DNA from 4 places in the Desulforhopalus glucosivorans genome. Region 1 is predicted to be linked to each of the others. Evidence: riboswitches for the same ligand, from Rfam matches in the RefSeq annotation. Region 1 holds a riboswitch; each other region holds the start of a gene.
What was found. A riboswitch is a leader RNA that binds a small molecule or an ion and turns the genes downstream of it on or off. The one in region 1 is predicted to bind cobalamin.
Positions count from the first base shown of each region.

Region 1 (4,201 bases):
TGAAAACCGATAATCTTCATTTCTTCACAAAGATTTTCTCTGCCACTCAAACAATAGCTGCACGTCCCACAGGACTGTCCCGGCCAAACCGTATATATTTTGCCATCACGTTCATCGATACCAGCAATCTCATGGCCCAGGACACGGGGGAGTAATAAATCCCTATGCCCCTGCTGCCACATCTTCGCATCTGTCCTGCATATGGCACAGGAGAGCACCTTTAATCGTACCTGTCCAGCGCCAACGGCAGGAAGAGAAGAAGATTCTTCAACAGTTAAAATGCCTGTTTTTTCCAGTATCAATTGCATTGTTTTCACGCTAAGAAAGGTTCTTCAGTAATAACAAGCTTCATAAGCTGTAAACCTTGGGTTTCCAGACGTATCTTGCTGCAGCGTACTTTTACTTCCTCAATACTCTCTAAAGGAAAAACAGAAGCCTTATTCATGGAGCAGTACTCAAAACCTGTCTCCAAAAAACGAATATACTTCTCACCCTCTTTAACGATGAGCAGTTCGGTTGCTAACACCTCAGCCATTACCAAGAGCCTCCAGTTTTGCGCGTCCCTTATCAGCGTCACGGTTCTGCACAGAGACCCACCCTTCAAGACTCTTCATTGCCTGACCAGACAAGAGTAACTCCCGCGCTTTTTCTACGCCGTCCTGTATAGTTGCCACTTCATTTTTAACATAAAAGATCAGACCGCTATTGAGGATAACAGCATCGTTTTTAGCTTCAGTCCCTCTTCCTGCAAGAAGTTCAAACATATGCTTTGCAGCTCTATCCCGGTTCCGTTCTGAAGAGATTAAATCCGCACTATGCAGACCTAAGCCAACATCTTCAGGCATAAAGGATAGTGGCTCTATTATGCCATCTTTCAACTGAACCCCAACGGTTTCACCGCAAACTGAGCCCTCATCCATACCCTTATCACTGCCGTTGATTGAACCGTAGACAACAAGGGCATCACTGTAACCGATGGCCTGCATAACCTCTGCTACCGGTTGTAATAGAGATGGTGAATAGACACCTCTCACGGCTACTTTTGGAAGACCCGGATGGGCAAGAGAGGCTGCAATATTGAGTGGGGAGCCAAAGCATATCTGGGAAAGTATCCTACCAAGAGCCATGGGATGTACAGTGGGGCTCATGCCATTAAAAAGACCTATACCCGCCTCAACCACACTTTTTTTAACAAGATCCACACCGCACTCAACATCAACTCCGAGTAGTTCTGCCATATCAACAGTTCCACAGGATGAAGTAATGGCTCTTGCCCCGTGACGGGCAACTTTTACACCACCTGCAGCAGCCACAAGAGAGGCCGCAGTGCTGATATTGAAGGTCTTAAAGGTATCCATGCCGGTACCGCAATTATCAACAACTGCCAAATCACCAAAATCGACCTTTTCAGTATCCAGCTCATATACAGCCTTCCAACCGCCGGCAACTTCCTGGGCAGTTTCACCTTTTGCAGTAAGTGCTGCTAAAAAAGCTCCCTGCTGCATCTCGGTAACTTCATTACCAAGCACCATGGTAAAGGCATCATAGGCGCTCTTTTCCGAGAGATCCTCACCTCGAATCAGCTGTCCAATACAAGCTCCAAGTTTTTGATTTTTTTCCATATCCATAATAGTACCTCAATAGTATTTTGTCGTTGCGTCATGACAAAACTCAAAACAAATAGATCAGGATACGGGAAAAAGAAACTTCATGAGGTAGATCTCCGTATCCGCGACGGCATAATCCACTGGGCTGAATCTACAAAAAACAGCACAACGATTATTCACAGACACAGAGTATCTCCAGTGGGTATACTCTGATGACAGCAGTGAAATTGCTATCATAACAGGCAGGCTTTCTGACTTACGGATTATCCTGCTTGTAACCGCCTTCCCGGACTTTCCAGTGACGACCCGGGCAAAAATCCCGGGATGAAGAAGCCAACAGCTCTTCAGTTACAGCAGCCTCCGTATACAGCAAGGACTGGCTTGTGACGGACTCACACCGTCTTTCCTTTTAACGTTGTATGCACCTGATAAAATTCTTATACCATCTTATTCCAGAAATTCAACGGCTTTATAGGGTGATGGTATTAAAGTAACTATTTCTACTGATTTGACAAAATACTATATTATAAAGGATTCCCTGTGCTAGAATAGACACAATATGTCTAGAGATCAGAAAACAAAACAGATAATACAAGGAATGTATGTTCAAAAATAAATTCATCCTTGCAACAGTCTTATTTCATCTATTTTTCACGAGTCTTCCTGCCACCTTTGCTGCCGAGACAGAGCCCGACAAGACCGCAACCTCAATCGCCACTCCCCTTCCATCGATTGCTCAAATAGCCCTCACTGAGCAAGAGAAACTCTGGATTAAGGAACATCCTACAATCACAGTTTCCAACGAGTTTGACTGGCCTCCATTTGATTTTGCTCTTTCTGGCAAGCCCTATGGCTTCGGCATAGATTTAATGAATCTACTCTCAGAAACTTCAGGGATTCAATTTGAGTACATTAACGGCTATACCTGGGACCAACTGGTGAACAAATACCAAAGGGGAGAAATTGATCTTCTACACTGTTTATCAATTACTCCTGAAAGAGAGAAGACCTCACATTTTTCTCCCCCTTTTTATCATAGTAAAAACGTTCTGATATTGCGAAATGACAGCCCACTTACTCATAACCTAAACGATCTTGAGGGAAAGATTATTGCGCTACCTAGGGGCTGGTCATCCATTGAATTTTTCAAGAAATACTATCCAGGCATCCATATTGTTGAAGTTGCCAGCTCCAGGCAAGCCCTCGAATATGTTGATCAGGGAAAGGTCTATGCTACAGTCGAACAAAAGGAAATAGCTCAATACTTCATGAGTAAATTTGGATTTTATGATTTAAAACTATCCGAGTGGATTGAAGATGTTGAACTGCAAAAAACATCATCCATGCACTTTGCGGTTTTAAAAACTAATCCCATTCTGTTTCAAATCCTTGCAAAAGCGCACAATAGTATCCCGCCCCAAACCCTGGAATCATTAAAACTGAAATGGTTCAGCCGGGATGGCAGAGCAGTTGGTAAAGCGGATGTAGGGCTTACTCCTGATGAAAAGATTTTTCTGAGTGAACATTATTCAATCAACTATTGCATCACCCCTGAAGCCATGCCTTTTGCCGACATAAAAAACAGTCAGGTTTCGGGCATGGCAACTGATATGTTTGATTTATTTTCAGAAAAGCTGAACATATCATTTAATCTTGTTCCCACCACCACCTGGCAAGAATCCCAGGAAAAATTTAAGAAAGGGGAATGTGACATAATTCCCATGATTACAATGAACGAGCAACTTGATAGACAAACCAATGTTACAAGTCCAATACTCAAGTTTCAGACAGCTATTATAACCAGGGAGGAAGAAGGTTTTATCGCGGGACTCCAGCATTTTGTTGGCAAAAAACTTGCAGTAGTACAATATGATCTCAATGAGAACAATATCTCATCGCTCTACCCGCATATTTCAGTGTTACCTTACGACAATGCCCAGGAATGTCTGTTACACGTTTCAAACAAAACCAGTGACGGAGCACTCCTCGCACTGCCTGTTGCAGCTCATTATATCCGTCACCTGGGCCTTACCAACCTGAAGATTGCTGGATATTCTGGTTCTGAGGGCACAATACGAATACGGAGCCAAAAAGACAGGCCCTACCTCAACTCAATAATGAGTAAACTTATCCGTTCAATCCCCCAAGACGATATTGACTCCGTGTATCAAAAATGGATGTCTATCCGCTTTGACACAAAATTTGACTACACTGCCCTTTGGAAGTTTTTCTCTATATTTTCAATCATTGTTCTACTTATTCTCCTCTGGAACAGACAACTCTTTCACCTTAATAAGAAGATTGCTGAAGCAAACAAGAAACTACAAGAACAGAGCAAGGAGTTACAAAGGATCTCAATTACAGATGTACTGACCGGGCTATACAACCGACGATACTCCGATATCAAACTAGAGGAAGAAATCCGCAGAGCAACCAGATACAAGGGTAATTTGTCACTCATAATAGGTGATCTTGATTTCTTTAAAGAGGTTAATGACACCTGGGGACATCAGATCGGTGATACTGTACTACAAGCATTTGCAACAATACTTACTGAAAAAACGAGAGACTCAGATGTCGTCAGTCGTTGGGGT
Region 1 covers NZ_AP044854.1:729,819-734,019, reverse strand. The annotation lists gene cobT (nicotinate-nucleotide--dimethylbenzimidazole phosphoribosyltransferase) at 1-308, opposite strand, end outside; gene ACX6CI_RS03180 (hypothetical protein) at 314-535, opposite strand; gene trpD (anthranilate phosphoribosyltransferase) at 528-1,628, opposite strand; cobalamin riboswitch at 1,832-2,051, opposite strand; gene ACX6CI_RS03170 (transporter substrate-binding domain-containing diguanylate cyclase) at 2,210-4,201, shown strand, end outside.

Region 2 (4,201 bases), 2.1 Mb from region 1:
ACATAGAGCGAAGCTGTTCTACAGGTAACGACTCTTTTCTTCAATTGAACTAGAAGAGTAAAAGAGTATGGTTACGGATGGAGTTATAGGAGCAACACTGATATCGCCTATCTTTGGTATCTCCAGTATATCTGCAGTGCAAAGTTATGATTTTTTGCATGGCTTATCGAAGTAAAACTTAATTTTAAAAAGGATAATGATGGGATTTCTTTTACATATTCCAGTCATCATGAGTTTTTGGCTGCTGGCAGCTCACTTTATGCGTGATGGACAGACGATAGTAGTTGTTGCAGGACTTCTTTTCCCTTTGATGCTTTTCTATAAGAAAGGCTGGGTGGTACGTGTTGTCCAAGTGGCCCTTGTTTTGGGAGTTGTTGAATGGATCAGGACTCTGATGGTAATACAGGCCATGCGGGTTGAACATGGTTTGCCCTGGGGTCGTCTTGCTATCATTATTGGGGCTGTTGCATTGTTTACCGGTTGCTCAGCGTTGGTGTTTTTTCACAAATCTCTTAAAAGAAAGTACGGTTTGTGATGAGTCTTTTAGCAAGTGGTTCGCGTACATTCATTTTAATAAAGGAGGGTGTTGATAAGTGGATAGTTTTATAAACGCATTTATTGCATATTTTGTGATTGTTGACCCCATTGGTGCTTCGCTCATTTTCAATGCCCTGACAAAGGGGAACGATGCAGGCTATTGTCGTAGGATGGCAATTCGATCAGTGAGTTTGTCACTGCTTCTGGTCCTCTGCTTTGGTTTTTGGGGTGTGGGACTATTGACAACCCTCGGTATTGAGATGGAGTCCTTTAAGATTGCCGGTGGTCTCCTGATTTTCTATGCTGCCTTTGGAATGATTACTAAACCTGATAGTGCCAAAGATGATGAGGGTGATTTAACGTATGATGATATTTCTGTTTTCCCTCTTTCCATCCCCCTTATTGCAGGACCTGGTTGCCTAACTCTTACAATCCTTCTGTTCTCAGGGGTTCGTGAACAAGAAATATCCTTTTTGCCATTAGTTGCAGCTGTTGTTATAATTTATGTTTTGACCCTCATCTGTTTTTTGTTTGCAAAACCGTTGGTGCACCTTGTGGGGCAGACAGCAAACGATGTGTTCAAAAGACTGCTTGGAGTGCTACTTGCCTCTCTTGCTATTCAATTTATTGCTGATGGTGTGAAAGGTCTCATGTCTTAGCTTTTAAGCTTTTTTAAATATGCCCGATAAACGAGATAAGTCCCCTAATGTCTCACTACGTTCACTTATCTGGAAGTAATGTTACGTTCGCAATGTTAAAAGGTTCTCCCGTTTTCTCGGAGTCTAGGCGACCTGTTTTTTGACAGCTTTTCTGGGGTAAGATACTGATAAGAAATGAAATTGTATACACTACGCAAGCATCGTTGAGTTGTGGCATTGCTTGGCAGTGCGCCTGTTGTGGGTGTAAAACGCACCTTATCCTTCAATACTCGTGGGATATCCGCAGCGCTGTGATGGGTAGTGTTTATTGCACTACTACGCTGTTGTATTGAAAATCACAGCTTCCTGTCATACAATAAGAGAACAGTGAATGTTAACATATATGCCTGATGTGGGCTCTTTATAATCCTGCAGTTGCAGTCTGTTAACTGTAGAATTTATGTAAGTGAAGGTTGAAGCCGAACCACCTCAGGATGAGGAGGTTCGGCTTTGTCTGTTGCGGCTGTTGGTTTCTCTGTTTCATCGTATTGGGGTGGAATTTCATTACGTTAACTCAATGTAACAGGAGGCTTCTAATGGATATCAAAAATATTCTTCTTCCCTTTGATGGTTCTAAATACTCAATGCATGCCGCTGAGTATGCCCTTGGTGTTGCAAAACTCACAGGGGCCCATATTAATGTAATATATTGTGATGATTGGCAATTACATGGTTCCGAAGTGTCCGATGACGTTATTGAGCAGATCCGAGACAACAGGAAGATAGCTGTGAAGGATTGTCTGTTAAAAGCAGGTGCTGTTTTTTCCGGAAATGGTCCGGAATATACTCTCGAATCAGTCTCTGGCTCACCGGGAGAGGTGTTGACCGAGCGTGCTAAATCAAAAGAATATGATTTGATCATTATGGGCTCCCATGGTCACTCAAATATTGGCGGCCTCTTTTTAGGCAGTGTAACCCATAAGGTGCTTAATAAAATATTTTGTCCGGTTTTGATTGTTCCATGAAAATGATTCTCGTGCACAACGAAAAACAATACTACTTTGTAGGTGATTGATAATAAGTGAAAAAAGCTTGACTTGTTTCTGAAATTACGGTCTTCTTTAACAACTTTCAGGTGCATTAAGATGCTTAAAAGGGAATCCGGTATAAGTCCGGAACGGGCCCGCCGCTGTAACCGGGGACGAAAACCACATATAAGTCACTGGCATATGCCGGGAAGACGTGGTGATTAGGATGATCCGGGAGTCAGAAGACCTATCTGAAATTACATTGTAGAGTTTTCCTCTGGACAGGGACACTACACAAGAGACGAGGATATCAGGGAATCCCGGATCATTTTATATGATCCGGGATTTTTTTATTTAAACAGGTTGGTCAATTATCTGGGAGATTTGCAATGAAGAAAGGTTGGTGTGGTATAACCGCAGTACTGGTTTATTTGTGTGTTTTCTCTGTCTCTGCATTTGCTTCCGGTGCTAAAGGGATCCCTGGTTCCGGAAAAAATGCCATAGTTCTCGCAAGTTTTGGAACGACGGTTCCGTCTGCTGTGTCATCAATCATTAATATCCAGGACGAGGTGAAGAAGGCATATCCCAAGACGGAAGTACGCATGACCTTTACTTCAAATATTATTCGCTCTGTATGGAAAAAACGTCAGGCAGAACCGCAAAAATGGCTCGATCAGGGAATCCCTGAAGAGATCCTCTATGTGAAGAATTTTATCGCAACAATAGGTGATCTTTTAGAAGATGGATATACCAATATCGTGGTACAGCCAACCCATATGTTTTTCATGGAACAGTCCCATGATCTTCAACAATATGTAAACGGCCTTGCTTCTATTCGAACCATGAAAAAGAAGTGGAACCCAATTCACTCAATTGTCATGGGGCGTCCTGCCCTTGGTATGCCCGGTGACGTTTATCCCTATCATGACGATGTGGATGCAGTTATAAAAACCCTTGAAGGGGATGCTCAACAGGCAAAAGAAGAGAATGCTATTCTTGTCTATATGGGACACGGCAATGAGCACTGGTCTACAGGTATTTATGCTGAAACTCAGAAAAAAATGCGTGAAGCGTATCCGGATGTAACTACTTTTGTTGGTGTTGTAGAAGGTTCTCCTGCAATCACTGATTTTATAGGTCATTTAAAGTATGCTAAGACCCAAAAAGTATTGCTGAAGCCATTTATGATAGTGGCTGGTGATCATGCCACCAATGACATGGCAGGTCCTGAAGAAGACTCTTGGAAATCAGTTTTAACCAAAGAAGGTTTTGATGTGAATCCTGTATTGGAAGGACTCGGGTCCAATACAGAGTTTGCCAAAATTTTTGTTGATCACATCGCTGATGCAGCAAAAGAAAGAGGTATCCACCTGAAGTAGTAGTATGTATCACCAAGAACAAGGATGGTCGTGAGCCCGGCCATCCCTGTTCGCCCTCTGTCCCCCTCCCTTCTTTATGCAGTTTCTGTAATTGTTAATTTTTTCAATTTAAAAACAATAAAAACGCAAAAAAAAGCCACAAAATTGTTGACATGATCAGTCTTTCGTCTACATTACCGCCAATCTTATAATCTGAGTGTAAAGGAGGCTTTTGTGCGTAATCATTGGAGCAGTAGGTTTGGTTTTATTCTGGCAGCTGTCGGTTCAGCCGTAGGTCTTGGAAATATTTGGAAATTCCCATTTATTACGGGGATGAATGGTGGTGGTGCCTTTGTGTTGGTGTATCTCGTTGCCATTATGTTTTGCGGTTTACCAATTCTCATGGCTGAGTTTCTCATCGGTCGACATTCACAAAAAGATGTTGTCGGTTCCTTTCGTGAATTGACTCCAAACTCCGTTTTCTGGAAAAGCATAGGGTGGCTCAGTCTTGCCTCAGCATTTATTATTTTATCCTATTATGGAGTAGTTGCCGGTTGGACCCTTGATTATCTGTTTACATCACTTAGTGGCGGTTTTGCAGGCCATGATCCCGAAACGATTTCCGGTATGTTCGGTGCCC
Region 2 covers NZ_AP044854.1:2,811,325-2,815,525, reverse strand. The annotation lists gene ACX6CI_RS12195 (hypothetical protein) at 197-535, shown strand; gene ACX6CI_RS12190 (MarC family protein) at 594-1,196, shown strand; gene ACX6CI_RS12185 (universal stress protein) at 1,772-2,200, shown strand; cobalamin riboswitch at 2,292-2,472, shown strand; gene ACX6CI_RS12180 (sirohydrochlorin cobaltochelatase) at 2,593-3,582, shown strand; gene ACX6CI_RS12175 (sodium-dependent transporter) at 3,796-4,201, shown strand, end outside.
Region 2: linked by a shared signal. The riboswitch ahead of ACX6CI_RS12180 (sirohydrochlorin cobaltochelatase) and the one ahead of trpD (anthranilate phosphoribosyltransferase) in region 1 are both predicted to bind cobalamin.

Region 3 (4,201 bases), 1.5 Mb from region 1:
CGCAAGACCAGTCTCTTTAACCTGACCGAGCATTACGTTATCGCTATCATTTACCGAAAACAAGGTTTCAACATGGCCAAGATAAAAAGCACCTACACCTGCCTGACCGAGTCCCATCAGCTGTTCTTCTCCAAGCTGATCCCTGGCCCAAATCCTTAAGCTATCATAGATATCATCATTTTCGTCGATCCAGTTATTTCCATCGGTATCGTATTCGGCCAGATCTGCGAAGCCGTCCCCGGACAATGCTCCAAAGAGTTCGCTTCCATCATTTATTTCCCCGTCGCCGTTTTTATCAAGGGCAAGAAATCCGCTTCCGGGACCCACAAAACCAATCTGATCCGACTGTCCATCTGCATCAATATCAAAGTGAAAATCCCTCTGAGTCACCTCAGCAGCACCTCCTGAGAAATTGACAACCAGAGGATCTTTCAGAGCATCACCAGCCCGAATGTTTACATTCTGCTCGCTATAAAATTCACGACTCATGGACAGGCTGACATTAAAATCAATTTCCCGGCCATCCTCTGTTTTAATAACTCCTGCACTTTGAAACTCGGTTTTTTCATATTCGTAGTGGGATTCATGGTAGTCATAGACCATTCCAAAACCCTCACTTTCTTCTGCTGGCACAACAGCTTCTCCTTCACTGGCTGCAACAACAGCGGATTCATCAAAATTGCCCTGATTTGCTGAAACAGGTTCAGCTATCTGAAATTTTCGTCCCGTAATCCTTTCAAACATGGCTTGAAGAACACGCATATTCAGACTTACAGTATTTTTTTGATCATCTGGTACTTCCATATCAGTCTCACTCACCTGACGGTTTCTCATATGACCGTGACGACCTAAAGAGACTTTATCGTTTCCCCGCTGAACCTGTTCAACGGACGAATTTAACTCACGTCCTCTACCTCTATTTGCTCTGGATATGCGTGGTTCTTTATCTCCATTCCAGACGGTGAGAGATTCACGTTTTTGATGCATTTCAACTGAAGTTCGCTCAGAAAAGAGCTGTATTGCTGAATCAGAAATTATCATTTTGGAGCCCTCCTTGGCTTTAATGTAGAATTCAAGCTATCTCAGTCATCCTTGACTAATAAAAGCTTTTCACACTTATCTCCATCGGCACCTTATAAAGATATCTTTAGGATGAAATAGAAAAAATGGAATTGTCCTTACAATGCCTAGCTGCCAAAAACCACAAACACACAATATTTTGTGTTGACTAAAAAAGCATATACCATATAATCAACATCAATCTATATTGGTGCGCTTTAGTCCTTAGAAATTCATTTCTCGAAGTATACGCTTATTTGTTTTTTATGAATGAATTTCGTGAAGGTACTTACCCCTTGATCAGGGCTAGAACAAGCGCGGCAACAGGGAACCTGGTGAAAATCCGGGACTGTCCCGCAGCGGTAAATGAAAACGACCACCATCAAAAGCACTGGACGATGTCTGGAAAGCGATGGTCAGTAGGCAAGTACAACCCAACGTTCATGAGTCCGAAAACCTGCCAATATTCCATACCCATCATTTTACAGCCTTCGTGGAAAGGGAGTAAACCATGTCACAAGTACTGCCGCAGCCCAAACCTTTTACCGCTATTTTTTCTGCTCTTTTTACTGGCGTGAAAAAAAGAAATCAGCAGATCGTTTCATTTGAATCTGAAAAAATTACCGAAGCCATCTGGAAAGCCGGCCAGGCAACTGATGAATTTGACAGACCAGAAGCAAAGAGGCTTACAATCAGAGTGCTTAACCTTGCCCAGGATCTCATTTCAACCAGTACACCATCAGTAGAAGATATTCAGGACCTTGTAGAAGAGACTCTTCTATACTCTCCCTATAAAAAGACAGCTAAGGCCTATATACTCTACCGGGATCAACGAACTAAAATGCGGGAGTTGATTGAACAAGCCGATATCCAGCTCATAGACAATTACCTCGACCGTCTCGACTGGCAGGTGGAAGAAAACAGTAATATGGCTTATTCGCTCCAGGGTCTTAACAACTATGTTGCCAATGAAATCAGCAAAAACTACTGGCTCCACAGGATTTATCCACAGGAAGTAAGTGCTGCCCATGAATGCGGAGACATTCACCTCCATGACCTCGGGCTTCTTTCAGTCTACTGCGTCGGATGGGACCTTCAAGACATACTGAAAAATGGATTTAGAGGAGTTGCAGGAAAAGCTGAGTCAGGGCCTGCCAAACACTTTCGCAGCGCTCTTGGCCAAATTGTGAATTTCTTCTATACCCTTCAGGGAGAAGCCGCTGGCGCCCAGGCTTTTTCAAGTTTTGATACTCTTCTTGCCCCATTTATCAGGGCGGATAAACTCAGCAAAAAAGAAACGCAGCAAGCAATTCAGGAGTTTATATTTAATCTCAATGTTCCTACCCGTGTGGGGTTTCAAACACCCTTCACTAACCTCACCATGGACTTACAACCACCAGCAGCTCTTGCTGCACAACCAGTGATAATTGGAGGAGTTGAACAGGCTGAAAAATATGGGGATTTCCAGCATGAAATGAACATGATTAACGAAGCATTTCTTGTGGTAATGTCTGGGGGCGATGCAAACTCAAGAGTCTTCACCTTTCCCATCCCTACCTACAATATCAGCGACGAATTCGACTGGGACAACAGTGACCTGGACTCACTCTGGCATGTCACTGCCAAATATGGCATCCCCTACTTTGCAAACTTCGTAAACTCCGATCTTTCAATGGATGATGCCCGGTCTATGTGCTGTCGTTTACGGCTTGACACCCGGGAACTGGAGAAACGGGGTGGAGGCCTCTTTGGTGCAAATCCACTTACTGGCTCCATCGGTGTTGTAACCATCAACCTTGCGGCCATTGGATTCCAGGCAAGCACCAGGGATGAGTTTTTTGAGATGTTACAAAAGCGTCTCCTAATTGCCAAAGACAGTCTTGAAATAAAACGTAAATCACTGGAACGGTACACAGAAAAAGGCCTCTACCCCTACACAAAATACTATCTAAGAAAGATCAAAGAACGCTTTACAACTTACTGGGACAACCATTTTTCAACCATTGGTATCATTGGAGCAAATGAAGCCGTACTTAACTTACTGGACACTGACATAGGTACAAAAAATGGTCAGGAGTTCGCCCTTGAGATTTTGCAATATATCAGAGAACAACTGCAAAATTTCCAGGAAGAAACCGGAAATCACTACAACCTTGAGGCCACCCCTGCAGAAGGAACCGGGTTCAGGCTTGCACAGCTGGACCAGAAGCGCTTCCCTGAGATGAGTGCAGGGCTGACAACTGAAACCAGCCCAACCATTCCAATTTACACCAACTCAACCCAACTTCCGGTTAACTATAGTGATGATATTTTTCATATCCTGAATTTACAAAATAACCTACAGGCTCAATATACCGGAGGGACAGTTCAACATGTATTTCTAGGGGAAGCCGCGCCGGATCCAAATGCTGTTAAACTTTTTATAAAATCAGTGTGCGAAAACTATCAGATACCATACTTCACCATTTCTCCATCATTTTCCATATGCCCAACCCATGGATATTTAAAGGGGGAAGTTGAGACCTGTACCACCTGCAACGAACCTACAGAAATATACTCGAGAGTTGTTGGATATATGCGGCCGGTTAAACAGTGGAACGCAGGAAAACGTGCCGAGTTTTCAAAGAGAAGCCATTACCAGATGGAGTCCTGCCCATGATAATTGGTGGCCTACAAAAACTATCTCTCTGCGATTATCCTGGAACTCCTGCAATAGTTATCTTCCTGCAAGGCTGCAATTTTGCCTGTCCATTCTGTCACAACAGGCCATTACTTGCGACAAGCGCTGGCCATTCATCATTAAGCGCCGAGGATGTCCTGGAGTATTTAGAAAAGCGGCGTACAACTGTCTCAGCAGTTGTTATCTCAGGGGGGGAACCAACAATACAGAAAGACCTTGTTTTCTTTGCAACTGCCATTAAAGCCTTGGGCTACAAGGTCAAACTTGACACCAATGGCAGCAAACCGGAGACCATTTTCAATCTGCTTAAACAAAACCTCATTGATTATATTGCGATGGATATAAAAGCACCGTGGGACAAATATGAACTCCTTGCTGGGACAGAGGTTAATCTCGAACGAATAAGAGAGAGTATCAACAGTATTGTAGAGAGTGGTTTACCCCACCACTTTAGGACAACCC
Region 3 covers NZ_AP044854.1:4,788,193-4,792,393, reverse strand. The annotation lists gene ACX6CI_RS20500 (hypothetical protein) at 1-1,041, opposite strand, end outside; cobalamin riboswitch at 1,326-1,538, shown strand; gene ACX6CI_RS20495 (ribonucleoside triphosphate reductase) at 1,571-3,718, shown strand; gene ACX6CI_RS20490 (anaerobic ribonucleoside-triphosphate reductase activating protein) at 3,715-4,201, shown strand, end outside.
Region 3: linked by a shared signal. The riboswitch ahead of ACX6CI_RS20495 (ribonucleoside triphosphate reductase) and the one ahead of trpD (anthranilate phosphoribosyltransferase) in region 1 are both predicted to bind cobalamin.

Region 4 (4,201 bases), 1.7 Mb from region 1:
TGTTTGAGTAACTGTTTCTTTTTCTCCGTTCCAATGCCAGGTATTCGGTCAAGTTCTGATGTGAGTGTTGCCTTGTTACGCAGCTTTCTATGAAAGGTTACACCAAACCTGTGAGATTCATCACGAATTCTCATGAGATAGAGGATGATCGGATTATGGGGCAGCAGAACGATGGGGTTTTTGCGATCAGGTTTGTACAGTTTTTCACCTTCATCTTCCTTTTCTTTGGCTATGCCAATCCAATCAATATCTTTGGTAATACCAAGGTCTTTTGCCACGGCGAGTGCCATACCAAGCTGCCCCTTGCCACCATCAACCACAAACATATCAGGAAGGGTGTCCTCTTCAATCCCTCTTGTGAGTCGTCTTTCAAGGACCTCTTTCATCATGGCGTAGTCATTTGGCCCATCAACGGTTCGAATTTTATAGTGCCTGAAGTTGGAGGTGTCCTTTTCACCATTGGTAAAACATACAAGTGAGCCCACAGCTTGCTTGCCGCTGATGTTTGAAATATCCAGACACTCAATACGGTTTGGTGCGCGGTCGAGGTGGAGGGTCTTGCACATTGTTTTACTTAAATGTTCCCAGGAACTTTTCTTTTTCTCCTTTTCTTCAAAGACCTGCATTGCATTGGTATTCGCCATGGCTATGAGTTGTAATTTCTCACCCCGCTGGGGAATTTTTAGCTCGACCCTGGTGGTTGATTTATCGCTTAAGAATTCGCTGTGGAGGTCAAGGTCGCTTGGGCTAAAGGGGAGGAGAATCTCAGAGGGCACTACTGTCTCATCTGTGTAGAACTGGCTGAGTACCTGAGACAGGATTGAGGCGTCATCACCATAAGGGTCAGCGAGGAAGAAGGACCGACTGCCATTAATCAGTCCATTGCGAATAAATAACAGAGAGACAGTGACAGCGGCGTCTTTTCTAGCAAAGCCAAAGACATCCTGATTCATGGTGTGGCTTGCAGAAATGACCTGTTTCTCAAGTGTTTTAGATAGAGCGCCAACCTGATCTCTGAGCGTTGCTGCTTTTTCAAATTCGAGTGCTTGTGCGGCTGCCTGCATCTGCTCGTTTAATGATTTGATCAGGTCTCTGTTACGCCCCTCAAGCAGCATGATGATTTTTTTCACATGCTCCATATACAGCTTACGATCAGCATTTCCTGCACATGGTGCCAGGCATTTACCAATTTGACGATTGAGGCAGGGGCGGTCTCTTTTTTTCAGCTTGCCACCCTTGCAGTTTCGAAGAGGGAAAAGCTTTGCGATAAGACGGAGCGTAGACCACATGGCTCCAGATGATGAGTATGGACCAAAGTAGCGTGCCTTGTCACGGGACTTCCTTCTTGCCATATGTACTCTTGGCCATTCTTCCTGTACTGTAACCTTGATGTATGGGTAGTTTTTATCATCGCGGAGAATGATATTATATTTGGGTTTATGCTTTTTAATAAGAGAAGCCTCTAAGATCAGAGCTTCTTTCTCGGTATGGGTGAGTAGAACGTCAACTTTACTGACTTTTTGAAGCATTATGCTGGTTTTATTATGTTCGGCTGCTGAAAACCGTGCATATGATGACAGCCGTTTATGCAGATCCTTGGCCTTGCCTACATACAGGACTGTGGATTTCTGGTCCTGCATAATGTAAACCCCCGGTGTGTGCGGGGCTGATGATAGAATTGATTGGGGAAACATTGTGTTGTAAATAACCTTAGTAATTCTTTGTATGGATCTGTATTTACGATCAAAACGTAAATTTTTGTAGTGGTGCTGGCGAACGGTTTTGTTGAGAGTGATATGTCTGTGTTCACTTGTCTCACCTGGTTTACGGTACAACATTTTTCCAAAAAGGCTACATGCTTACAATTGCAAAATAGGGATTTACATAAATAAATTTTTCCTGTAATTTGCCTGCAGTAAAACTACATATCTCACAGGTGGTAACTGTTATGTTACTGAAAAGGGAATACGGTGAAAATCCGTAGCGTTGGGCCAGCGCTGTAAGCGGGGACAACATCTGCTATACACCACTGCTTTTTAATACTCAAAAAGTGGGAAGGTGCAGATGGAGGATGATCCGTAAGTCAGAAGACCTGCCTGTTTGAACATAGACTTTCCCGTCCGTAAAAAAGTCCGTATCACGCTTGCCGTGGTACGGACTTTTTTATTGCCCATGGGTGGGGTAACTGTATGGAGAATGCAATGAAAACACAGATTGAATTGGCAAATGAAGGGACGGTCACCGCTCAGATGCAACAGGTTGCAAATGATGAAGGTTTCAGCGGAGAAGAGATTAGGGATCGTGTTGCAAAAGGACATATTGTAATCCCTGGATGTGCTGTTAGACCCCACCAGAAAATAGTAGGAATCGGTAAAGGTCTACGGACAAAAATCAACGCATCTATAGGTACTTCGTCGGATATATCTGATGTTGAACTTGAGATCAGAAAAGCTCGTATTGCAGAGCATGAAAAAGTTGATACCCTGATGGAACTTTCAACTGGCGGGGATCTTGATGCAATCCGCAGATCTGTCCTTGGCAGCTGCTCTCTTCCTGTGGGTAACGTTCCTCTCTATCAGGCATTTGCCGAAGCCACTAAAAAGTATAGAAACCCCAATAAGCTGGATCCTGAATACCTCTTTGAACTTATTGAAAGACAACTTCAGGATGGTATTAGTTTCATGGCTATCCATTGTGGTATTAACAGGTTCTCCATCGAGAGACTTCGTAAGCAGGGGTTTCGTTATGGAGGCCTTGTCTCTAAAGGTGGTACCTTTATGGTTTCATGGATGGAATACCATAACAGAGAAAACCCTCTGTATGAGCAGTTCGACAGGGTCTGTGAGCTGATGAAGAAGTATGATGCTGTTTTATCCCTTGGAAATGGTATTCGTGCAGGTGCAATTCACGATAGTCATGACAGGGCGCAGATGGCTGAAATGATCATCAACTGTGAACTTGCAGAACTTGGTAGAAACATGGGTTGCCAGATGATGGTGGAAGGCCCGGGGCATGTTCCTCTTGACGAGATAAGCGGTAATATCATGCTTGAAAAGGCAATGAGCGGTGGGGCTCCATATTATGTACTTGGACCACTCCCTGCAGATACCGGTGCCGGTTATGATCATATTACAGCAGCCATTGGTGCTGCTCAGTCTGCGTGGCATGGGGCAGATCTAATCTGCTACATTACCCCCGCCGAGCACTTGGCACTGCCAACTGAAGACGATGTTCGTGAAGGCGTTCGGGCTACACGGCTTGCAGCAAGAATCGGTGATATTGCAAAATATCCTGAGAAGCGAGAGGTGGAAAAGAAGGCAGCCATTGCCAGAAGAGACAGTGATTTTGAAGAGTATTTCAAGCTTTCAATGTTTCCTGAAAAAATGACAGAGGTTCGTCAAAGTAGAAAGCCAGAGAATGAGTCCACCTGTACCATGTGCGGTGATTTCTGTGCGATGGAAAGAGGGCACTCTCTTTTTAAAGATGACATCGCAGGCGATAAGTGCTCTCAGAAAAAAGAAAAAGAACTGGTCACTGAAGAGTAACTATTTTTAAGGCTCGGTTAGAGAGGTGCTATTTTCTCTAAGTTCAAGGCTGAAAAAAGAGTTCGGGTATACTCATGCTCAGGTGCTTCAAAGATCTGAGCAGTGGGCCCGGACTCTACAATAATTCCATCTTTAAGCACCGCCACATAATCTGAAACTGCTCTGATTACCCTGAGGTCATGGGAAATAAACATATAGCTCATATTATGTTTTTGCTGCAGGGCGAGTAGTAGTTCTATGATCTGCTTCTGGATGGTTACATCAAGAGCAGATGTCGGTTCGTCGAGTATAATAAATTTTGGTTTAAGTATGATTGCCCGTGCAATGGCGATTCGTTGTCTCTGTCCACCAGAAAATTCATGGGGATAGCGACTGGACATTTCTTCATCTAAACCCACTTCATGTAATGTCTCGTTTACCAGGACTGCGCGCTCGGCACGACTCAGCTCGGGGCGGTGAACCTGAAGTCCTTCTTCGACAATTTGCATAACAGAAAGACGGGGTGAAAGGGATGAGAAAGGATCTTGAAATACTATCTGAAAATCACTGCGAAGTGGTCCCAGTTTTTTTTGGGAAAGACTTTGTAGATTTACCCCGTTAAAAAAAATATCACCAACACTCTGATTGAGTCGTAGCAGAGACATGGCAAGAGTGGT
Region 4 covers NZ_AP044854.1:2,429,540-2,433,740, reverse strand. The annotation lists gene uvrC (excinuclease ABC subunit UvrC) at 1-1,694, opposite strand, end outside; cobalamin riboswitch at 1,918-2,114, shown strand; gene thiC (phosphomethylpyrimidine synthase ThiC) at 2,202-3,545, shown strand; gene ACX6CI_RS10535 (ABC transporter ATP-binding protein) at 3,563-4,201, opposite strand, start outside.
Region 4: linked by a shared signal. The riboswitch ahead of thiC (phosphomethylpyrimidine synthase ThiC) and the one ahead of trpD (anthranilate phosphoribosyltransferase) in region 1 are both predicted to bind cobalamin.